Regions from separate parts of the Agarivorans sp. DSG3-1 genome, predicted to be linked through region 2. Evidence: predicted binding sites of a transcription regulator. Region 2 holds the regulator's gene; each other region holds the start of a gene.

Region 1 (7,946 bases), 1.8 Mb from region 2:
TCCCTGACGTAGAAGGCGATTGGCCTGAGATTGAAGAGGCGATAGAATCCGAGCTAGGTACGAAGGTAAAACTCACTTCACCTAAGCGTGGTGAAAAACTCCGTTTTGTGGCTTTGGCTAATACCAATGCTGAGAACGCACTACTCACTAAGCTTAACCAAGAAGCGACTATTCATCATAGAGTGACCGAGTTAGAGAGCTTGCTTGATCAAGACAAGCCGATAAAACGGATGGAGTGTTTTGATATCAGCCATACCCAAGGTGAACGTACCGTGGCGTCTTGTGTGGTATTTGATAGGCAAGGGCCTAACAAATCAGAGTATCGGCGTTTCAATATTGAAGGTATTACCGGCGGAGATGATTATGCGGCAATGGCACAAGCCTTAAAAAGGCGTTATCAAAAAGCTCAATTGGCTGAAAAGATCCCTGACGTATTGTTTATTGATGGTGGGAAAGGGCAGTTATCCGCGGCATTTTCCAGTATTGAGCCTCTAAACCTCGATCCTATGCCATTGTTGGTAGGTGTCGCTAAAGGTGTAACACGTAAACCAGGCTTAGAAACATTGCTAATTGGTAAGGCAATGACTGAGATTCATCTACCGAGTGACTCAGCTGCCCTACATTTAATTCAACATATTCGTGATGAAAGCCACCGCTTCGCGATAACTGGCCATCGAAATAGGCGCGACAAAGCACGTAAAACCAGTGTGCTTGAAGATATTCCAGGTATAGGGGCTAAACGCAGGCAAACGTTGCTTACCCATTTAGGTGGAATGCAACAAATGAAAAACGCCAGCGTAGACGAATTGAAAAAAGTTCCTGGAATAAGCCCGACTTTAGCGCAAAAGATTTTTGATACGTTGCATCACTAGGCAAGATTAGGCAACATAGCGGCAGTAGTTTTATAAATGAAAAATAATGATAAATATTCCAAATTTACTAACCGCGTTTAGAATTGTATTAATTCCATTTTTCGTCTTAGCTTTTTACCTTCCTGTAGAGTGGGGCATGCTTGCTGCTGCATTCATTTTTGGTTTAGCAGCTGCAACAGATTATTTAGATGGATACCTAGCGCGTCGCCTAGGCCAAACCACTCCGTTTGGCGCGTTTTTAGACCCCGTTGCAGATAAAGCCATGGTGGTTGCTGCCCTGGTGCTATTGGTTGAGCATTACCAAACATTTTGGATTACCGTGCCTGCGGTAATAATGATTTCTCGCGAGATCATTATTTCAGCTCTACGAGAGTGGATGGCTGAGTTAGGTAAACGCTCAAGCGTAGCTGTGTCTTGGATTGGCAAATATAAAACTGCTGCGCAAATGGCAGCTATTACCGGCCTTACTGCACAAATTGATCCCTTGGTTACCCAAGCAAGTTATGGCTTGTTTTATGTCGCAACCATATTAACTTTATGGTCAATGGTCAGTTATTTAATGCTGGCATGGCCACAATTAAAGCAGAATGGCTAATAAATCGCAGCTTTAGTCTAAAAATCCAACGAACAGTAAGAAACTTGCTAAAAGACAGTTGACGTAAGGATTCTGGCCGCTAAAATGCACAGCACATTCAGCGGCAACGCTGGAGTGTTAAAAAGCCGAACTTGACTAGTTACCTAATTAGCAAGCAAAGCAGAGAAGCGGCACTAGCTCAGTTGGTAGAGCGCAACCTTGCCAAGGTTGAGGTCATCAGTTCGAACCTGATGTGCCGCTCCAATTTAACACAGATAGTATGGCGGGTTGGCAGAGTGGCTATGCAGCGGATTGCAAATCCGTGGACCTCGGTTCGACTCCGGGACCCGCCTCCATTACTATCGAAATTTGTGTCGCCCGGGTGGTGAAATTGGTAGACACAAGGGATTTAAAATCCCTCGTCTGAAAGGACGTGCCGGTTCAAGTCCGGCCCCGGGCACCAACTCTTCTTTGCATTATTCTCCCAGCTTTTCAGCTAACCTTTCATCTGTACTGTGATTCAAACTCTTCTCTAGTTTAGTTGCATCTGTTAATTCACCAATCATGTTCTCTAGACGTAATCTATAGTTAAACGCTAATTCATAGCGCGTAATATGCAGGCTAGTCGTTCACTAAAGAAGCTAATTGGTGCTTGCTAGATCGCTTTTTAAGCACTTGAATCAACTCCCTTAAAAAATCCGTTGACTCATTTCTGTAATACGTTAAAGTACATCTCGCTTTCAGGCCGTAGGCCGATATTGTTAGCAACAAACGTGTCGCCCGGGTGGTGAAATTGGTAGACACAAGGGATTTAAAATCCCTCGTCTGAAAGGACGTGCCGGTTCAAGTCCGGCCCCGGGCACCAGTATTTAGAGTTGAGAATCTCGCTACTGCATAAGCGGTAACAAAAGACTTAATTTGTTAGTCCTTACCAAAGGCTAATGAAGATAGGAATTAGTTAGCACTGCTTCAGTGTTGATTAAAGAATTAAGCGGCACTAGCTCAGTTGGTAGAGCGCAACCTTGCCAAGGTTGAGGTCATCAGTTCGAACCTGATGTGCCGCTCCAAAATTTGTAACGCTGTATGGCGGGTTGGCAGAGTGGCTATGCAGCGGATTGCAAATCCGTGGACCTCGGTTCGACTCCGGGACCCGCCTCCATTACAAAGTAAAGTTTTGCCCGGGTGGTGAAATTGGTAGACACAAGGGATTTAAAATCCCTCGTCTGAAAGGACGTGCCGGTTCAAGTCCGGCCCCGGGCACCAATTCAGAAAACCCAGTAGCATTTGCTACTGGCTTTTTTGGTTTCTAATTCCCACAAAAATTATCCTTTTATTTAGTTTCACTGCTTTGGTGCGCACTAGGTCGATATGCGCCAATTCGGTGCGCAAAGTTTCTTGTAATAACCCATCAAGTACCCAAAACTAGGTACTCATACTTTGGCATAGCGTTTGCTCTATTAACTATGCGACATGAGAGATGTATGGCTTTGCCACATCAAGAGCCGCCACTACAATTTGCAATAGACATCTAGGGTTCCGGCTGCAACGCAGTGTCTGGACCGAGAGTTGTCAACCTCATTACGGGGTTACACGGAGGGATAAAAGCCCGGGAGATGACACTTAAATACGTCTCTCATGTTTTTATTTTAAGTGTACAACCACATTGAGGTGACCATGTTGAACTTAGTTAAATCTCCACTCCGTTCTTTGGCTATAGCAGCCACTATTCTAAGTGCTAGCGTAATGAGCATTTGCTCAGCGCAAGCCGCCGATAAACCTACTTATAAACTTGCGTGGACAATTTACGTGGGCTGGATGCCATGGGATTATGGCGCTGCTTCTGGCATCGTGCAAAAATGGGCTGACAAATACGACATCAATATCGAAGTAGTGCAAGTTAACGACTACATCGAATCTATTAACCAATACACTGCAGGCGGCTTCGACGCTACCGTAATGACTAACATGGATGCCTTAACCATTCCCGCAGCTAGCGGCATTGATTCTACGGCATTAATTGTGGGCGACTTTTCAAACGGTAACGACGGCGTAGTGTTAAAAGGTAATAAGAGCCTAAAAGATCTGAAGGGCGAAAAAGTAAACCTTGTTGAACTCAGCGTTTCTCATTACTTATTAGCACGTGCATTGGAGTCGGTAGGCTTAAAAGAGCGTGACATTAAAGTAGAGAATACTTCCGATGCAGACCTTGTTGCTGCGTTTACCACGTCAGACGTAACGGCAGTAACCACGTGGAATCCACTGCTAAGCGAAATTACCTCTATGCCAGATACCAACATGGTGTTTGACTCATCTAAGATCCCTGGCGAAATTATCGACCTATTAGTCGTGCATACCGATACCCTAAATCAAGATCCTAAATTGGGTAAAGCGCTAACCGGCGCTTGGTACGAAATTATGGCTACCATGTCGGGCAATGACGAAGCAGCAATTAAAGCACGCAGCTTTATGGCCGAAGCATCGGGTACAGATTTAGCGGGTTACGATGCGCAACTGGCCTCTACCAAAATGTTCTACGACGCAAAAGACGCTGTTGATTTCACTAACAGTGCAACCTTGCCATCTACCATGGCTAAAGTGGCTGAGTTTTCTCACCACCACGGCCTACTAGGTGAAGGGGCGCCAGATGCTAGTTTCATTGGTATCGAAACGCCATCAGGTACCTATGGTGACAGCGCTAATGTAAAACTACGCTTTACCTCTGAGTACATGGACATGGCGGTTCAAGGCAAACTATAAGGCCGTTCTATGACTCGACTAATTAATAAAAAGCCTAGCCGAATTACTCGGCTGCTGTTGGGCTTACTTCCTTTCATTGTGTTGATTGTGCTGTACATGATGGCATCGCAAGCCCGTTTGGTAGATAACCCAAATGACAAGCTATTGCCGGCAATGTCTAGCTTTGTAGACGCAATAAACCGCATGGCCTTTGAGCCAAGCAGACGTAGCGGCGAATACTTAATGTTGGCCGATACTTTAGCTAGCTTGAGTCGCTTAGCGATGGGAGTTGGGATTAGCGCTCTGATTGCCTTAATCGTAGGCGTGGCTAACGGTATGGTGCCGTTTGTACGCGCGCCATTATCTCCCTTGGTTACAGCCTTGTCGTTAGTGCCACCCATGGCAATACTACCGATTTTGTTCATTGTGTTTGGTCTGGGTGAGCTATCCAAAGTGATGTTAATCATCATTGGTATTTGTCCAATCATGATCCGTGATTTACAGCTGCGAACCGATGCCTTGCCGCCAGAACAAATTCTTAAAGCACAAACCTTGGGTGCATCAAGCTGGCAAACCATTATTGCCATTGTTGTACCGCAAATACTGCCTAAATTAATTGAAGCAGTGCGTTTAACCCTGGGCAGCGCTTGGCTGTTTTTGATTGCAGCAGAAGCCATTGCCGCTACCGAAGGTTTAGGCTACCGCATCTTTCTGATTCGTCGTTACCTCGCCATGGACGTTATTTTACCTTACGTGCTTTGGATTAGTTTGCTGGCTTTTGTAATGGATTGGTTGTTACGCAAGCTGTCGCAACATGCGTTTACTTGGTACCACACTGCACAAGGAGACGCGTAATGGCTACCCCCATCATACAAGCCAAAGATGTATGGAAAGAATACGGCGACAACGTAGTGTTAGAGCGAATCAACCTGAGTGTAATGGAAGGCGAGTTTGTGAGCATTGTTGGCGCATCTGGCTGTGGTAAGTCTACGTTTTTAAACTTGCTACTGGGCAACGAAAGCGTTAGCCGAGGCAAGTTATTGCTTAATGGTGACATACTACCAAACGAGCCCGGACCTGAGCGCGGTATTGTGTTTCAAAAGTACTCGGTGTTTCCTCACCTAACTGCAGTGCAAAATGTCATGCTAAGTGATGTATTTGCCCAGTCGCTTTTTGTTAGTCGCTTGTTTGGTAAAGCGAAGCAACAAGCCTATACCCAAGCAATGGCGATGTTAGACAAAGTTGGCTTAAGCCACGCGGCACATAAATATCCTGCTGAATTATCGGGTGGTATGCAGCAACGATTAGCCATTGCTCAAGCCTTAATGAAAAAACCAAAAATTTTGTTATTAGACGAACCTTTTGGTGCGTTAGATCCCGGTATTCGTAAGGACATGCACAAGTTAGTGCATCAACTTTGGCAAGAACACAAACTCACTATTTTTATGATTACTCACGACTTATCAGAGGGCTTTAGCCTAGGTAATCGGCTGTGGGTATTTGATAAACACCGTCACGATGCACAGCACCCAGAGCGTTTTGGTGCTCAAGTTACTTACGATATCCCGATTGCAAAAGACATCCAAAATCTGTCTTTTACCGAGGATATGAAACCGATTATCGATGCATCTGTCGCGTAATAAGGACAAATTATGACCTCATCAACCCAAGACATTATTTATCAAGAAACCATCGCAGGAGCGGCTCATTGGTCGGTTACTGTGCCTGCGGGTAAAATCTTACGTTTTATTAATACCAGCGGGAAAGCCAATGTTAGCCTGTTGTTTCACAATCCTAAAGACTTGCTAGAGCGCTACAACGCGCCGGATACGCTTAAGTGTCAGCACACCTTGAAACTGACTAAAGGCAACTGTTTATATTCCGATATGGGCAGAATATTTTGCTCAATCGTTCGAGACGATAGCGGCTGGATAGACAGCGTAGGTGGTTTAGCCAACAAGCAAAAAGTCGCCGCCAAGTGGGGCGAGCGTAGTTATCAAACCCAGAGGAACCAGTGGCTACAAAATGGTTACGACAGCATGTTGGTCGAGCTCGCCAAATACGGCTTAGGCAAGCGTGACATGGCGGCCAACTTAAACTTATTTAGCAAAGTTGCAACAGACGCCGAAGGCAACCTGCAGTTTGATGAACAAGCGAGTAAGGCTGGCGATGTCATTGAGCTGCGTTTCGAAATGGACACATTAGTGCTCATATCTACTTGCCCACATCCAATGAACCCTGCTAGTGATTATCCCAACCATCCAGTAAGCGTAGAAATGTGTCAGGCGGAGAGCGTTAGCCAAGATGATTATTGCCGTAACTTTAGACCAGAGAATGGTCGAGGTTTTGAAAACACTGAACGTTATCGTTGCGAAACAACGCAAGCCAGTTGTTGCGTTGCTTAAGTATTGGGACTAAAAGGAAAAAAATGATGATTAAAACAAGCCAATTAATAGCCGATGACGCCACGCTACGCGATGTAGTTCCAGCCGGTGACTATTACATGAAAGTGCTAAAAGCCGGTCAAACCCTGCGTATCTTAGACTTAGAAGGCAACCAAGCTGCCGATACCCTATTTTATAACGCTAACGATCCTAGCGAACGTTACAGCGCTATGGACACCATTCGTGAACAAGGCAATGTGTATTTAACGGCGGGCACGACCTTAGTGTCAAATCTAGGTCGCGAGATGCTCACCATTACTGCAGATACCTGTGGCCGACACGACACCCTAGGTGGGGCTTGTGCAACCGAGAGCAATACCGTGCGTTACGCCCTAGAGAAAAAGTGCATGCACGCCTGCAGAGACAGTTGGTTATTGGCCGTGGCCGAAAACGATCAATTTGGCTTAACCAAGCGTGATATTACCCACAACATTAACTTCTTTATGAATGTGCCCGTTACTGCCGAAGGCGGTTTGAGCTTTGCCGATGGGATCAGTGGCGCAGGTGAGTACGTTGAAATGCACGCCGAGATGGATGTGATAGTTTTACTGTCTAACTGCCCACAACTTAACAACCCTTGTAACGCCTATAACCCAACACCAGTAGAAATGCTGATATGGGATGCTGCATAAGCAACACGCTCCACATTAAGGCTAGGGACGACCCTAAACACGCCTTTACTAATAAGCCGGGACGACCCGCAGTTCTCAGGTGACACTATGTTCGAAAAAGTATTGATAGCCAACCGCGGCGCGATAGCTTGTCGGATCATTCGAACCCTCAACTCAATGAATATTGCCAGCGTTGCGCTCTACAGCGAAGCCGACGCCGACAGTTTACACATTAGCCAAGCGTCTGAGGCCCATTGCCTAGGCGCGGGCTCAGCCAGCCAAACCTATCTAAATATCGACAAAATTTTTGCCATCGCCAAACAAAGTGGCGCGCAGGCGATTCACCCTGGTTACGGTTTTTTAAGTGAAAACCAAGAATTTGCCCAACGTTGTGAAGAACAAGGTTTGGTATTTCTAGGCCCCACGGCAGAACAAATGAATGCCTTTGGCCTAAAACATCGAGCGCGTGAATTAGCCGAGCAAGCCAAGGTGCCTTTATTACCAGGCAGCGGCTTGTTAGATGATTGCGAACAAGCACTTAGCTGTGCCGAGGAGCTGGGTTACCCGGTTATGCTAAAAAGTACTGCCGGTGGTGGTGGTATTGGTATGCAGCGCTGCGACAGTGCAGAGCAACTAAGCCAAGCATTCGACAGTGTTAAACGCCTTAGCGAGAACAACTTTAGTAATGCAGGTTTGTTCTTAGAAAAAT
Region 2 (7,946 bases):
ATCAATGCGGCCATGAGGTATTGCCACGCCTTGCCCGATACCGGTGCTGCCCATTTTTTCTCTATTCAACAAACTCTCAAATATACATTGAGCTGTCGTATCCAGTTGACCAGCGGCTAGTTCACTAATGATTTCTAAGGCGCGTTTCTTTGAAGAGCATTGGACTGCACTTTGAGTGCAATCCAAGCTTAGTACTTTATCTATTTGCATGGAGGTGACTAATGTTTGTTAAGTTTTTCTTTATGTTTGATAACTTGGCGGTCAAGTTTGTCGATGAGACCATCAATGGCCGCATACATATCTGAATGTTCAGCGGTAGCGAATAATTCACCGCCATTTAAATGTAAGGTGGCTTCTGCAATTTGATTGAGCTTCTCGACGTTGAGGATGACATGAACATTGTTTATCTGGTCAAATCGTCGAGTGAGCTTGGCAAACTTGTTATGGACATATTCTTTTAAAGACTCAGTTATATCAACGTGGTGTCCGGTAAGATTAATTTGCATAAATATAGTCCCCTTGATTGGCCTTAAAGTAGGCTCTTACGTTGGTTAGAAGGTGGTATCGCTAAAGACTCACGATATTTTGCAATCGTACGTCTTGCCACCTTGATCCCCTGATCTGCCAAAATATCAGCAATCTTACTATCGCTGAGAGGTTTACTGGTATTTTCGGCAGCAACCAGTTTCTTAATTAATGCACGAATAGCGGTAGATGAACATTCACCGCCGCCATCGGTAGCCACATGGCTAGAGAAAAAATACTTAAGTTCGAAAATGCCGCGAGGTGTGTGCATGAATTTTTGAGTTGTCACTCGAGAAATCGTTGATTCGTGCATTTCTACTGCTTCGGCCACATCGTTCAGCACCATTGGTTTCATTGCTTCTTCACCGTATTCGAAGAAGGCTTGTTGATGGTGAACGATACAGTTAGAGACTTTGAGTAAGGTTTCATTGCGGCTTTCAATACTCTTAATAAACCACTTGGCTTCTTGTAAGTGGCTACGGATAAACTGAGTATCGGTGGCATTAGACGTTTTACTTAAGGATGCATAGTGAGAGTTTACTCTTAGCTTCGGCATCGCATCGGGGTTTAGCTCTACCACCCAACGACCTTGGCGCTTCACTACGGAAACATCGGGAATAACGTATTGGGCTTGGTTTGGCTCAACAGCGTTACCCGGGCGTGGTTCTAAGGTGTGAATCAAACGCATCACTTCGCGCAGCTGGTCTTCTTTTAATTTGGTCTTTCGAGCCAATAAGCGAAAATCTCGATTGGCTAATACATCGATATGGTTAGACACCACATCTTTGGCTTCATTTAGCCATGGTGTTTCTGGGGAAAAACGGCTTAATTGAATTAACAAACATTCTTGTAGTGAGCGCGCGGCAATGCCTACGGGGTCGAAATGCTGAATCCGTTTTAGTACTGCTTCAATTTCGTCAAGCTCTACATCTAAGTCGTTATTGTCACTAGAATTGAGGCCATCTAATAACTGTTCACAATCTTGTGTGAGGTAACCAGATTCATCTACTGCATCAATAATGGCTAAAGCAATGGCTTGGTCTACTTCGCTGAATGGAGTAAGGCGCATTTGCCACAGCATGTGATCTTGTAAGGAGTCAACGGTTTCGCCTTGGAATAACATATCGTTGTCGTCACCACCGCTACTGCCGCTCGATGAGCTAGCTGGCGCGGAACTGGCGCTATAAATATCATCCCAAGTGGAGTCTACGGGTAGGTCATCAGAAACAGTTTCTTGGTTAATGGCATCACCAGCTTCCATTTGGCTGCTGTCTACGTCGGCGCTGGATTCGGCTTCTGTAGATTTTTCATTGGCTGACTTAGCGTCTGTTGCGTCACCATCATTCGAATGTGACTCATCCGCCTCAAGCAGAGGGTTACTTTCCAGAGCCTCTTGAATTTCTTGCTGTAAATCCAGGGTTGAAAGCTGGAGTAAGCGTATGGCCTGTTGTAACTGGGGGGTCATGGTTAACTGCTGACCAAGACGCAACTGCAAAGATGCTTTCATTAACTACCGCTATCCCTTCTTTTTATATTATTTTCTAAGCTGCACTTTAACTATAGCTTGAATTGTTCACCGAGATAAACTCGTTTCACGTGCTCGTTTTCAAGTATTTCTTGTGGCTTACCTGAGGCTATCAATTCACCCTGACTAACGATATAGGCATGCTCACAAACATCGAGAGTTTCCCTTACATTGTGGTCGGTAATTAATACACCTAGACCGCGATCACGCAGATGTTCAATGATTTTTTTAATATCAATAACGGAAATAGGATCTACCCCAGCGAAGGGTTCGTCAAGCAAAATAAACTTAGGGGCTGCGGCTAAGGCGCGGGCAATTTCTACCCGGCGACGCTCTCCGCCTGACAGGCTCATACCGAGATTTTTGCGAATATGCCCAATGTGAAACTCTTCTAGCAAATCGTCCAATGCGCCAATTTGCTGCTCTTTGTCCAAATCCTTACGGGTTTCTAATACCGCTAGAATATTTTTTTCTACCGATAAACGGCGAAAGATAGAGGCTTCTTGGGGAAGATAACCAATGCCTTTTCGTGCTCGAGTATGCATAGCGGTGCTAGACAGATCGTCATCATCGATAAGTATTCGGCCTTGGTCTCGTGGTACTAGGCCAACTACCATGTAGAAGGTAGTGGTTTTACCGGCGCCGTTTGGCCCTAGTAAACCAACAATTTTCCCGGTTTCTACATTTAAACTGACGTTCTTTACTACCTTGCGACCTTTGTAGCTTTTGGCAAGGTTCTCAGCGATTAAGGTACTCATGATTACTCATTGTCCTCGGGGGAGAGTTCTTCTAATTGCTGAGGCAGGAAGATAGTGGTCACTCGATTATTTTCATCGCCTTGAGCAACCATCTCTTGTTTGTTAATGCTGTATTTAATCATTTGGCCTTTTACTAAGCTCTCTTCTTGCTTGAGCTGAGCATTGTTGGTTAACGTGAGGGTCTGCGTTTTTAAATCGTAACGCACCTCGTTGGCCTCTGCTTCAATTGGCTTGCCGCTGTCTAGTAGTTGGTAAAAAGTTGCCGGTTCGCCTTTGGCGATCATCACCTCGCTGCCTTTTTCTTCACTACCTATTACGCTGAGTTCTTCGGCGTGCATTTTTATTGAACCTTGAGTCACCACTACATTATTGTAGAAAGTGACGCGGTTTTCTTTGATGTTGACCTGCTGGCGGTCGGCATCAACAATAATTTGTTTGTTGAAGTCGTCTTCAAGTGCTTGAGAACCCCAAGAAAGCATAAACAAGCTAGCCGCTAGCGCTAACTTACTCTTGTGGGTTGTGGTAAACCGCTTCGATATCATCTAATAAAGTCACTATTTCGTTAGCTAGATCACCGTCCATGCCAACACCATACAATTCGTACGATGGGCCATACACGGTAACAGGTTGATCGCTGCTCATGGTTTCGCTTTGCAGATCGATTTCCAAACTTTCGGTAATTATGTCGCGAACATACTCGCCACGACTTAAGTTTTTAATCACTACATTGTCATTTAAGGTGACAGTTTGTTGCTGCTGTACTGTAGCGTGATCAGCCACAATTTGCCATACAGGTTGACGAGGATCTGGGTAAACCAAAATCTTTGGTTGAGTAAATTCTGTGTGCTTAAGTTGTTCAAAAAACTCCATTTGTTCGGCATAGATACGGTAACGAGGGCTGCCATTTTCGCCAAAGCTGACGCTATAGAGTTTCTCTGCAACAAAGTTGGGCTTGCTGGCTTCGCGTTGAGCGCTTTGTTGTTTAGGATCTGAGGGGCTTAATTGCCACAACACCAAGGCGAGAACGAACAGGCTAGCAAAAAACAGCGTAACGCGATTCATACACTCATACCTTGAGCATGTTCTAGCTGATCTTTGGCTTGCAGTATTAGATCACAAAGCTCGCGTACCGCGCCAAAACCACCTGGGGTAATGGTAACCAAGTTAGCATCTTGCTTGCACAGCGGGTGAGCGTTATGTACAGCAACACCTAAGCCACAAGCGCGCATTACCGGCGTATCAACCACATCATCGCCAATGTATGCCACTTCGTCAGCTGACAGGTTGAGTTGTTCGAGCATTTGTTGGTAGGCCACCATCTTGTTTTGTTGGCCTTGGTAAATGCGGCTTACACCTAAAGCCTGCATGCGTTTTTCTACGATAGTAGATTGGCGGCCAGTAATAATGGCCACTTCTACACCAATGTTTAACAAGGCTTTAATGCCAAAGCCATCATGAGTATGAAAGGCTTTTAGCTCTTCACCATCATTGCCAAGGTAAATTCGGCCATCGGAAAACACTCCATCAACGTCGCAAATAAGCAACTTGATGTTTTTAGCACGGGTAAAGTTTTGCGAGCTTACCGAGCCATAAGGCGTGTTAATCGTCATTAATATACTCCAGCCTGCAGCAGGGTATGCATGTTAAAGGCACCCACTACGGTCTGTTGGTTCAATACAAATAAGCCGTTAATTGATTTGGCTTTCATCAGCTTTAAGGCGTCAAAGGCTAACCAAGAGTCTTCAATGACTTTGGGGTTTTGAGTCATTACTTGGCCAATTGGTGTGTCATGTATATCGATGCGTTGATCAAGTATTCGACGTAAGTCGCCGTCGGTAAAAATACCCACCAATTGCTGCTTAGCATCAACAATTCCCACCATACCTAAACCTTTGGCAGTAATTTCGAACAATGCTTCACGAATAGTTTGTTCGACTGTTACTAGAGGGATTTGTTCCCCGCTTAGCATTAAGTCACTCACACTTAACAATAATTTTTTACCTAAAGTGCCGCCAGGATGAGATAGCGCAAAATCATCGGCAGTAAACCCACGGGCTTCTAATAGTGCTACCGCCAACGCGTCGCCCATTACCAAGGTTGCTGTAGAGCTTGCGGTAGGTGCTAACCCTAATGGGCACGCTTCACGAGGCACTGAGATACATAAATGGTAGTTGGCAAGCTTGGCCATAGACGAGTTGGGGTTGCTGGTCATCGCAATAGAACGAACACCAATTCGGTTAAATACAGGGTAGAGCGAGAGTATCTCTTCTGATTCACCAGAATTAGACAAGGCTAATACAATGTCCTCGGCAGCAATCATGCCTAAATCACCGTGGCAGGCTTCGCCAGGGTGAACAAAAAATGCGGGAGTGCCGGTAGAGGCTAAAGTAGCGGCAATTTTATTGGCAATGTGGCCTGATTTACCCATACCAGTAAGAATCACCTTACCTTTACAGGCTAAAAGCATTTCGCAGGCGGCGGCAAATTCTTGATCAATATATTGATGGAGATTTTCAATAGCTAAGCTTTCAATCTCAAGGACTTGCTTGGCTGAAGCGATATAATCAAACGACACTCATTTCCCCTTAGTTTCTTAAATCAGTAATAACAGGTGCTTAGGCTAGAAATAATAGCAGTTGATAGCCTATGAAGCCGCTTAACAATAAGCCGCCTTCCCAACGAGTGATTTTGCGGCTTTTACCAAAGCCCATCGCCATGATGAACAACAATACGGTAACACCCATCATCACATAAAAATCGCGGCCAGCAGCGTTGGCGTCAATTGCCCCTGGCGCTATAAACGCCGGGACAGCCAGTACTGCTAGAATGTTAAACAGATTAGAGCCGATAATATTGCCCAGAACTAGGTCATCCTCTTTCTTGATGACACCGGCTACACAGGCTGCTAGCTCTGGCAGGCTGGTGCCAATGGCAATAATGGTGAGGCCAATCACCAAGTCGCTCATACCAAAGTAACGAGCAATCTCCGAGGCAGAACCCACTAATAAATCAGCACTGAGTGGAAGCGCAACCATACCCACCGCTAGCCAAAGCAACGCTTTGCCAGTTGGTACATCGTTAGGTACTTCTGATTCAGCTTCCTCGATCATTGGGTCAACGTTGGCGCCTTTGCGCTGGCGCAATGAGTTGATAATTAAGTAGGCCATTAACGCTACAAACAGAGTGAGTAAAACAAACCCTTCTTGGTAACCTAGGTGTTTATCATGAAGCACCCAGCCGGCAACTGCAGTGGCCACTAATACCATAGGTAGCTCTCTAAACAGGGTTGAGGAGGATACTATTAGCGGTTTAAGCAAGGCGGTGATGCCTAGTACCAGAGTAATGTTGGTAATATTTGAGCCAATTACGTTGCCCACGGCGGTATTCATTTTGCCTTCTAGGGCGGCCGTGGCTGACACCATAACCTCTGGTGCAGAAGAACCTAAAGCAACAATAGTTAAGCCGATGATCATTGGTGGTAAACCAAAATTATTAGCAATGGCGGCTGCACCATAAACAAAGCGGTCGGCGCTCCACACCAACAGTGCGAGGCCCAATACCAATAATAAACATTCAACTAACATGTGAATCCTTCAGTTATAAAACATCAACGATGCCAAAAAATCGGAGCATTGTCGGCATTTTCCCTGCAAAAGGGAAGAGTTTAGCCTTGAGTGTCATCAATTATCTCAATAATATGTCTGCCTTGGCCAATCAAGATTGCTCACGGAGTGGCGGATAGTTTGATTGAAGTAAAACAACTGGCGTTTCAGCGCGCTAATAAAGTCATTTTTGATGGCTTAGACTTGCGTATCCAACGCGGTAAAATCACGGCCATTATGGGCCCCAGCGGCATTGGCAAAACTACCTTGCTCAAGCTTATTGGTGGGCAGTTACAACCCACCGCAGGTGAGGTATTGATTGATGGACAGAATGTGCATCAGCTCAAACGGAATGAATTATTTAAACTGCGTAAGCGCATTGGTATGTTGTTTCAAAGTGGCGCTTTGTTTAGTGATTTAAATGTGTTTGAGAACGTTGCATTCCCGCTGCGTGAGCATACTCGGTTGCCGGAAGCTGTATTACGCAACCTGGTATTAATGAAACTGCAAACAGTGGGCTTGCGCGGTACAGCTAAGTTGATGCCGAGCGATCTATCTGGCGGAATGGCTCGTCGAGTGGCGCTGGCCAGAGCGATAGCGCTAGAACCCGAAATAATCCTTTATGATGAACCCTTCGTGGGTCAAGACCCTATTTCAATGGGGGTATTGATTAAGTTAATTCAAGGGCTTAATCAAAGCTTGCAGCTTACCTCAGTGATTGTTTCTCATGATGTAAACGAAGTACTTAGCATTGCTGACTACGTTTTTGTGATAGACGGCCACAGCGTACTAGCCCAAGGCAGCGTTGCCGACATCGCGGCGAATCCAAACCCGCGTTTAGCGCAATTTCTTAAAGGCCAAGCCGATGGCCCTGCTGCTTTTCATTATCCCGCAGACGATTACGCTAGCGTACTGAAGGCAAGCTTATGATTGAATTTATTGCAAGGTTAGGGCGTAACGCTTTAGCTCGAGTTAGCGCCATTGGCCGAGCGAGTTTGATGCTTTGGCATGCATTGGCGACTTGGCCGAGTGCTCAGCTTGTAAAAGATACGGTTAAACAAGTTTATGTGGTGGGGGTGCAATCTCTGCCAATTATTTTGGTTTCTGGCTTATTTATTGGCATGGTGTTGGCACTGCAGGGCTATCATATTCTAGTCGACTTTGGCGCTGAGACTAGCCTAGGTCCTATGGTTGCTTTGTCTTTATTGCGTGAGTTAGGTCCTGTGGTTACCGCGTTGTTGTTCGCAGGACGAGCAGGTTCCGCCTTAACCGCTGAAATTGGTTTGATGAAAACAACAGAACAGCTATCTAGTATGGAGATGATGGCGGTAGACCCACTTAAACGAGTGGTTGCTCCACGATTATGGGCTGGCTTTATTGCTATGCCACTACTGACCTTAATGTTTAACCTGGTGGGAATTTGGGGTGGCTTTTTGGTTGGCGTAGAGTGGCTAGGTGTCGATAACGGTAGCTTTTGGTCGATTACCGCAGCCTCTATTGAATTTGGCCAAGACATTGGCAATGGCATGATAAAAA
Region 3 (7,946 bases), 440 kb from region 2:
ATATTATCCATATTTTTAGTCCTTTGCTGTAGCAATCAAACGGCCTAAGCCCTAGCAAGGCACATTATTCACTACTGAATTTTTATTCAAGTGCAACACTCTTACAGGAAGTAATCATTCGAGCTAAGGGCAATATTCTTCAATACAATACTTAGCTAACAAGCCTTAAACGCCGCGCCTCTAACTATTATCCACTACAATACATTTATAGTATGAATAAGGCTTTCAGCACCTGTAAACTGAGCTACCGCACATTTCAATCACAAAAACATCTAAATAAAGTGACTAAATAGCCATTTGAGCATGTAATCGATTCCCCCATAATTATACATTTTCGCTCGTTATGCTTGGCGATTTATAGGATATATCTAGGTTTTCATGTGAGTCATCAACAACCCAGTTCCATTGCTCCGCGTAAATTGCAACTAAGCGCCTCCTCTGTAAAGCAATTAGCACTTCAGCACCAAGGCGAAGAACTCGCACAACGCTACCAACGTTTTTTTCAAGCGAGTATCGCGAGTAACGATTCTGAAGTGAAGAAGGTCTATCAATTACGCCATCGCGTGTATTGTGAAGAGTTTAAATTTGAACCCAGTAATAAGCTGCAGCAGGAAAAAGACAACTACGATAGCTACTCACAGTATTGCCGAGTGCAACATTTAACCAGCGGGCTTGATGCCGGTTGCTTAAGAATGGTGCACCCAAAAGGTCAACAGAGCCTGCCTATTTTGGATGCCTGCGGTTCGGCCATTACTCATCAAGCATTGCACCCAGATAATTTTGCTAGAGAAAGTATTTGCGAAGTGTCGCGCGTGGCTTTAGATACTCAATTTCGTCGTAGGAAAATTGATAACAAAAGTGGTAATCGGCCTTCAGGCATGACGTTAGCGGAATTTAGCCAAAAAGAGCTGAGAACCTTTCCCTATATCACCATGAGTTTATATTTAGCAGCATCGATTGTTGCTGAACAAAGTGGCATTAAACACGCGTACGTGATGGTTGAACCCAAACTCGCCCGAAGCTTGTCCTTGTTTGGCATTAAGATGACGCGCATTAGCCCAAATATTGATTACCACGGTATTAGAGCGGCTTACCACATCACTCTTGAGCGCTTTCAAGAGCAACTCCCCTTGTTATATCAACCTTTGTTTGAGCTGATTAAACAAAGCGTTAACCCTAAAATAGGCTTACACGCCAACTCCCCCGCTTAACAAAAATTTTTACAAAAACTAAAAAAGGCAGCCTAAGCTGCCTTTTTTCAATCACCTTACTAAGCGCTTGCTTATGGTGCCTTAGGTGGGCGACCCGCACGCTTACGTTCGTTTTCGGTAAGCAAACGCTTACGAATACGAATACTTTCAGGCGTCACTTCTACTAGCTCGTCATCATCAATAAATTCAAGCGCTTGCTCAAGAGTCATAAGAATCGGTGGCGTTAGTACTTGCGCTTCATCAGTACCTGAAGAACGTACGTTAGTTAGCTGCTTACCTTTCAGACAGTTTACTGTTAAATCGTTATCACGGCTGTGAATACCCACGATTTGACCTTCGTATACTTCGTCGGCATGTTGAGTAAACAAACGACCACGGTCTTGTAGGTTATACAACGAGTAAGTCAGTGCTTTACCGGTAGCATTTGAGATCAATACGCCGTTTTGACGTTGACCAATCGTACCGCCCTTATGTGGACCGTAACGTTCAAAAGTATGGTAAATCAGACCTGAACCTGAAGTTAGCGTCATGAATTCAGTTTGGAAACCCATTAGACCGCGGCTTGGCATCAAGAAGTCCATGCGAACACGGCCTTTGCCATCTGGTGCCATATCAGTAAGGTCACCCTTACGTAAGCCCATTTGCTCCATAACACTACCCTGATGCGCTTCTTCAACATCAATGGTTACTGTTTCGTACGGTTCTTCAAGTTTGCCATCTACCGTACGCAGAATTACTTCTGGGCGTGATACCGCAAGCTCAAAACCTTCACGACGCATGTTTTCGATAAGGATACCTAAGTGAAGCTCGCCACGGCCAGATACGCGGAATTTATCCGGATCGTCCATTTCTTCAACACGTAAAGCAACGTTATGAACCATTTCTTTTTGCAAACGCTCAAGAATGTTTCGAGAAGTAACAAATTTACCTTCTTTACCAGCAAACGGAGAGTTGTTTACCTGGAAAGTCATGTTAACCGTAGGTTCATCAACACTCAGTGGCGTTAAGGCTTCAACGTTGTTGGTATCACAAATGGTGTCAGAGATTTTAAGCTCGCCAAGACCCGTAATAGCAATAATGTTACCGGCTTCTGCTTTCTGTGTTTCTTGACGCTCTAGACCCAAGTAACTTAGCACAAGGCCAACTTTACCATTGCGGGTTTTACCGTCAGCGCCCACTACAGTCACTTGTTGGTTAGGCACAACACTACCGCGAGTAATACGGCCTACACCGATAACACCAACATAAGAGTTGTAATCTAACTGAGAAATTTGCATCTGGAAATCGCCACTTGGGTCAGCAGCTGGAGGAGCAACATTTTCAACAATTGCTTGGAACAATGGTTCCATGTTGTCTGATGGCTCATCTAAGTCCATGGTTGCCCAGCCGTTAATAGCTGATGCATAAACCACTTTAAAGTCTAACTGATCGTCAGTTGCACCAAGGTTATCGAATAAATCAAATACTTGATCCATAACCCAATCAGGGCGAGCACCTGGTTTATCAATCTTGTTAATGACTAAGATTGGCTTAAGGCCTTGAGCAAACGCTTTTTGTGTTACAAAGCGTGTTTGCGGCATTGGGCCTTCTTGGGCATCAACAAGTAGCAACACTGAGTCAGCCATAGACATAACACGCTCTACTTCTCCACCGAAGTCGGCGTGTCCAGGAGTATCAACAATGTTGATATGGTAGTCGTTCCATTCAATAGCAGTATTTTTTGCAAGAATGGTAATACCACGCTCTTTCTCAATGTCGTTAGAGTCCATGACTCGCTCTTCAGCATCACCACGAGTAGTTAGCGTACCGGATTGCTGCAGTAACTTGTCAACTAGGGTCGTTTTCCCGTGGTCAACGTGAGCAATAATGGCGATGTTTCTTAACTTATCTAGCACGGCTCTCAGCCCTTTTATAATGAGGTAAAAGTAAAAAGTGCGCTATTGTACATATAAACGACAACTTCTCATAGTTTTAAGTTGATCACGGTTTTTCTCCTACCCACTTAGGGTATGATAAGTGCGGCTAGAAACTTAACGCACCAAAATGGACAAGAACAGCACCATAAAAGTGCACCGCATTGCACTAAATTGATGCCCCTTCCCATAACAACCATATATATCAATATCTTATGTGTTGGCACAGTTTTAGCTTCAAGCAACACAACAGCGTTAATTCGTTATAAATACTATTAAATCGATTGAACCATCAATTTTGATGACACCGGAGGTTAAAAACATGTCTGCAGAAGTTTTAGCTTTGCTTAAAGAGCAAGAGGTTAAATTTGTTGACTTACGCTTTACCGATACTAAAGGTAAAGAGCAACACGTATCTATTCCATCTCACCAGGTTGACGAAGATTTCTTCACCGACGGCAAAATGTTTGATGGTTCTTCTATTTCAGGCTGGAAAGGCATTAACGAATCAGACATGGTATTAATGCCTGATCCTGCTACTGCAGTACTAGACCCGTTCACAGAAGAAAACACTCTAAACCTTCGTTGTGACATTCTTGAGCCAGCAACTATGCAAGGTTACGACCGTGACCCACGCTCTGTAGCTAAACGCGCTGAAGAATACATGCGTTCTACCGGTATTGCAGATTCTGCATACTTCGGTCCTGAGCCAGAGTTCTTCTTGTTTGATGACGTTAAGTACAAAACTGACATGTCAGGTTCTATGTACAAAATTGATGCTGATGAAGCGTCTTGGAACTCAGACAAACATTTTGAAGACGGTAACACTGGTCACCGTCCTGGCGTTAAAGGCGGTTACTTCCCAGTAGCACCAGTTGATTCTTCACAAGACCTACGCTCAGCAATGTGTTTAGTACTTGAAGAAATGGGTCAAACTGTTGAAGCGCACCACCACGAAGTAGCAACAGCAGGTCAGAACGAAATCGCCACTTTATTCAACTCAATCGTTGAAAAAGCTGATGAAACTCAAGTTCTTAAGTATGTTGTTCACAACGTAGCTCACGCTTACGGTAAAACAGCGACTTTCATGCCTAAGCCAGTTGTTGGTGATAACGGTAGCGGTATGCACGTTCACCAATCAATTTGGAAAGACGGCGAAAACTTGTTTGCTGGTGACCTATATGGTGGCCTATCTGAAACTGCATTGTTCTACATTGGCGGTATCATCAAACATGCTAAAGCGATTAACGCTTTTGCTAACGCATCTACCAACTCTTACAAGCGTTTGGTACCAGGTTTTGAAGCGCCAGTTATGCTAGCTTACTCAGCACGTAACCGTTCTGCTTCTATCCGTATTCCAGTAGTACCTTCGCCTAAAGCTCGTCGTATCGAAGTACGTTTCCCTGACCCAACAGCTAACCCATACTTAGCATTCTCTGCAATGTTGATGGCTGGCCTTGACGGGATCAAAAACAAAATCCACCCTGGCGATGCTATGGACAAGGATTTATACGACTTACCTGCAGAAGAAGCAGCTGAAATTCCACAAGTGGCAACCTCACTTGAAAATGCACTAGCTTGCCTAGATGCAGACCGTGAATTCTTAACTGCTGGCGGCGTATTCAGCAACGATTACATCGATTCTTACATCGCATTGAAATCAGCTGACGTTGAGCGCATCAACATGACAACTCACCCAGTTGAGTTCGAATTGTACTACAGCGTATAAACAAAACGTTACACAGCTTAAAAAACCCGCTTTAAAGCGGGTTTTTTTATTGCTTTTCAATAGGTTTTTGCCCACCGTTAGCAGGTTGAATGGAGGAATTATCAATGAGCAAATGGTTTGCTATCATTTTTTTTATCAGTTTCGGACTAGTAAGTGTTCAAGCCGCCGACACTATTTACCAATGGGTAGATGAGAATGGCATCACCCACTTTTCAGATCGCCCCCAAGTTGGCGCCACTGAACTACAGGTAGACGTCGCTCCGCCAGCCACCGATGGCCCCTTGGCAACTCCGCGTACCCCCCTGAAAAAGAAACAAAAACCGATTAAGTATCAAGTACAAATCACTAGCCCAAGTCATGAACAAACCATTCGCGACAACGAAGGCAAAATTTCGATTACAGCAACCACTACGCCACTGCCGTTAAATAGCATGGGCTACAAGTTGGTGCTTGATGGTGTACCCCAAGGGCAAATCACTAAAATGGGGAGCTTTAACCTCACCAATATTGATCGTGGTGCCCATACTATTCATGTGCAGTTGGTTGATGAATCGGGCAAGGAAATTGCATCGTCTAAACCCATTACCGTATTTTTGCACCGCGCTAACGCATTTGGCGCTGGAGCAGCTGCAGCAGGGGGAGGCTAACTAGCAACTCTCTGCCTTTTGAGGTTAAACTCAGTGCAGAAGCACCAACTTGGTGCACCCATTCAGGAGAGAGTAGTGTTAGAGATCTCTGGCTTAGAACGTTTAGTATTGGAAAATCAAGTTACCGCCATTGTGCTGCTTGATGCTGAGTTAAAAATTCAATATGTAAACGCTTCTGCCGAACAGTTACTCGGGCAAAGTGCCAAGCGGCTTATTGACGAGCCGCTTGCCATGCAGGTTAAACACAGTTCTCTAGACCTAAGCAAGCTTGGCAGTGTATGTAGCTCAGGGCAGAGCTTTACCGATAACGAAGTGACCTTAGTATTTGATAGCCACCATGCTTTAGTCGAGCTCTCGGCCACGCGCATTAATAGTCAACAATACAACTTGTTGATGTTAGAAATGCGCGCCATTGGTCAACAGAAGAAAATTTCCCAAGAGTTATACCAACACGCCCAGCAACAAGCCGCAAAAGAATTAGTTCGCGGCTTAGCTCATGAAATCAAAAACCCATTAGGCGGACTGCGCGGCGCTGCACAGTTGCTTGAGAAAGAGCTAGTGAATCCAGAACTCAAAGAATTCACCGGCATTATTATTGAGCAAGCCGATCGGCTGCGAAAACTGGTCGATCGCTTGTTAGGGCCACAGCGCCCAGGCTTACATGAGCTACACAACGTGCACTCGGTACTCGAAAAAGTCCGCCAGTTGGTCAAACTTGATTTGCCTTCAGGGATAAGCGTTGAGCGAGACTACGATCCAAGCATTCCAGATTTTGAAATGGATCACGAGCAACTCTTACAAGCCTTTCTCAATATTGTACAAAACGCTGTGCAAGCACTGGGCGAAAGTGGTGGCAAGATAGACATAGTTACCCGCACCGCCCATCAAGCGACCATTGCCGGGCAGCGTTTTAAGCTGGCCGCAGAAATCAAAATTATAGATAACGGCCCGGGGATACCTACTGAGCTACTCGATACTCTGTTTTACCCAATGGTAACCGGGCGTGAAGGCGGTACAGGTTTAGGTTTATCAATCGCGCAGAATTTAATAAATCAGCATAAAGGGAAGATTGAATGCGCCAGCTGGCCCGGACATACCGAGTTCACCATTCACCTTCCACTACGACGTTAAGGATGTACTAACATGGCAGCAACTATATGGGTCGTTGACGACGACAGCTCTATTCGGTGGGTGTTAGAAAAAGCGTTAAAAACGGCAGGCTATGATTGCCTAAGCTTTGCTGACGGCGAAATGATGCTGCAGCAATTAGACTATGAACAACCTGACGTAGTCATTTCAGATATTCGTATGCCAGGCATGGACGGATTGAGCCTATTGGAGAAAATCCAAAGCCACTTCCCAGAAATGCCAGTGATTATCATGACCGCCCATTCGGATTTGGATAGCGCGGTAAATGCCTACCAACGTGGTGCATTTGAATACTTGCCAAAACCCTTTGATATTGACGAAGCGGTTTCGTTAACCGAGCGTGCGGTGACGGTTTCCAGAGAACAAAAAGGCAGCAAAGCAAATAACAAACCTAGCTCTCCAGCGCCCGAAATTATTGGTGAAGCACCCGCTATGCAAGAGGTATTTCGAGCGATTGGTCGTTTATCGCGTTCCAGTATCTCAGTGCTTATTAATGGCCAATCGGGTACTGGTAAAGAACTTGTTGCGCATGCCCTGCATAAACATAGCCCACGCGCCAGCGGCAGCTTTATTGCGCTTAACATGGCAGCCATTCCAAAGGACTTGATTGAATCTGAGTTGTTTGGCCACGAGAAAGGTGCATTTACCGGCGCCAACAATATTCGCCACGGTCGCTTTGAACAAGCTAACGGCGGAACCCTATTTCTTGATGAAATTGGTGACATGCCCTTAGACATTCAAACCCGTTTATTACGGGTATTAGCAGACGGGCAGTTTTACCGCGTTGGCGGTCATTCTCCAGTACAGGTGGATGTAAGAATCATTGCAGCTACTCACCAGAACTTAGAGAAAAAAGTGGCTGAAGGTGATTTCCGTGAAGATTTATTTCACCGCTTAAACGTGATTCGTATTCATTTACCTTCATTGTGTGAGCGCCGTGAAGATATTCCCGCATTAGGCAAACACTTTTTAGAAATTGCCGCCAAAGAGCTGAATGTAGAAAGTAAACTGCTACACAAAGACACTCAGCGCTTTATGATGCAACTGGCTTGGCCAGGTAATGTAAGGCAGCTAGAAAACGTTTGTCGCTGGTTAACCGTAATGGCTAGTGGTCAGGAAGTATTGCCAGCAGACTTACCGCCAGAGTTAAGCCAACCAGTTATTACCGAGCAAGGGGAAAGTGCCGATACTAACTGGCGCTCACTACTCAAAAGTTGGGTTTCTCAGCAATTGGTATCTGGGCAAATCGATATATTAGGTGAAGCCATGCCAGACTTTGAACGCATCATGCTTACCA

The links. The regulator sigma-54, encoded in region 2, starts transcription at its own class of promoters, with help from an activator protein. The targets are predictions, from matches to a motif close to GTTGGCACGNNNNTNGNNT.
Region 1: the regulator sigma-54 is predicted to act here: its motif matches at 2,883-2,901, upstream of ACLD71_RS17450 (putative urea ABC transporter substrate-binding protein).
Region 3: the regulator sigma-54 is predicted to act here: its motif matches at 3,344-3,362, upstream of glnA (glutamate--ammonia ligase).

What each region holds. Positions count from the first base shown of each region.
Region 1 covers NZ_CP177241.1:3,757,207-3,765,152, reverse strand. Annotated here, with positions in the region: gene uvrC (excinuclease ABC subunit UvrC) at 1-872, shown strand, start outside; gene pgsA (CDP-diacylglycerol--glycerol-3-phosphate 3-phosphatidyltransferase) at 916-1,467, shown strand; tRNA gene ACLD71_RS17485 (tRNA-Gly) at 1,635-1,710, shown strand; tRNA gene ACLD71_RS17480 (tRNA-Cys) at 1,729-1,802, shown strand; tRNA gene ACLD71_RS17475 (tRNA-Leu) at 1,823-1,909, shown strand; tRNA gene ACLD71_RS17470 (tRNA-Leu) at 2,225-2,311, shown strand; tRNA gene ACLD71_RS17465 (tRNA-Gly) at 2,438-2,513, shown strand; tRNA gene ACLD71_RS17460 (tRNA-Cys) at 2,532-2,605, shown strand; tRNA gene ACLD71_RS17455 (tRNA-Leu) at 2,623-2,709, shown strand; guanidine-I (ykkC/yxkD leader) riboswitch at 2,964-3,061, shown strand; gene ACLD71_RS17450 (putative urea ABC transporter substrate-binding protein) at 3,121-4,203, shown strand; gene ACLD71_RS17445 (ABC transporter permease) at 4,213-5,037, shown strand; gene ACLD71_RS17440 (ABC transporter ATP-binding protein) at 5,037-5,822, shown strand; gene ACLD71_RS17435 (urea amidolyase associated protein UAAP1) at 5,835-6,587, shown strand; gene ACLD71_RS17430 (urea amidolyase associated protein UAAP2) at 6,611-7,258, shown strand; gene uca (urea carboxylase) at 7,346-7,946, shown strand, end outside.
Region 2 covers NZ_CP177241.1:1,908,601-1,916,546, forward strand. Annotated here, with positions in the region: gene ptsN (PTS IIA-like nitrogen regulatory protein PtsN) at 1-210, opposite strand, end outside; gene hpf (ribosome hibernation promoting factor) at 219-506, opposite strand; gene ACLD71_RS09015 (RNA polymerase factor sigma-54) at 530-2,032, opposite strand; gene lptB (LPS export ABC transporter ATP-binding protein) at 2,083-2,808, opposite strand; gene lptA (lipopolysaccharide transport periplasmic protein LptA) at 2,811-3,350, opposite strand; gene lptC (LPS export ABC transporter periplasmic protein LptC) at 3,313-3,870, opposite strand; gene kdsC (3-deoxy-manno-octulosonate-8-phosphatase KdsC) at 3,867-4,418, opposite strand; gene ACLD71_RS09040 (KpsF/GutQ family sugar-phosphate isomerase) at 4,418-5,383, opposite strand; gene ACLD71_RS09045 (calcium/sodium antiporter) at 5,424-6,392, opposite strand; gene ACLD71_RS09050 (ATP-binding cassette domain-containing protein) at 6,540-7,340, shown strand; gene mlaE (lipid asymmetry maintenance ABC transporter permease subunit MlaE) at 7,337-7,946, shown strand, end outside.
Region 3 covers NZ_CP177241.1:1,471,294-1,479,239, reverse strand. Annotated here, with positions in the region: gene cls (cardiolipin synthase) at 1-32, shown strand, start outside; gene ACLD71_RS06975 (PEP-CTERM/exosortase system-associated acyltransferase) at 381-1,211, shown strand; gene typA (translational GTPase TypA) at 1,283-3,106, opposite strand; gene glnA (glutamate--ammonia ligase) at 3,447-4,853, shown strand; gene ACLD71_RS06960 (DUF4124 domain-containing protein) at 4,958-5,500, shown strand; gene glnL (nitrogen regulation protein NR(II)) at 5,576-6,631, shown strand; gene glnG (nitrogen regulation protein NR(I)) at 6,644-7,946, shown strand, end outside.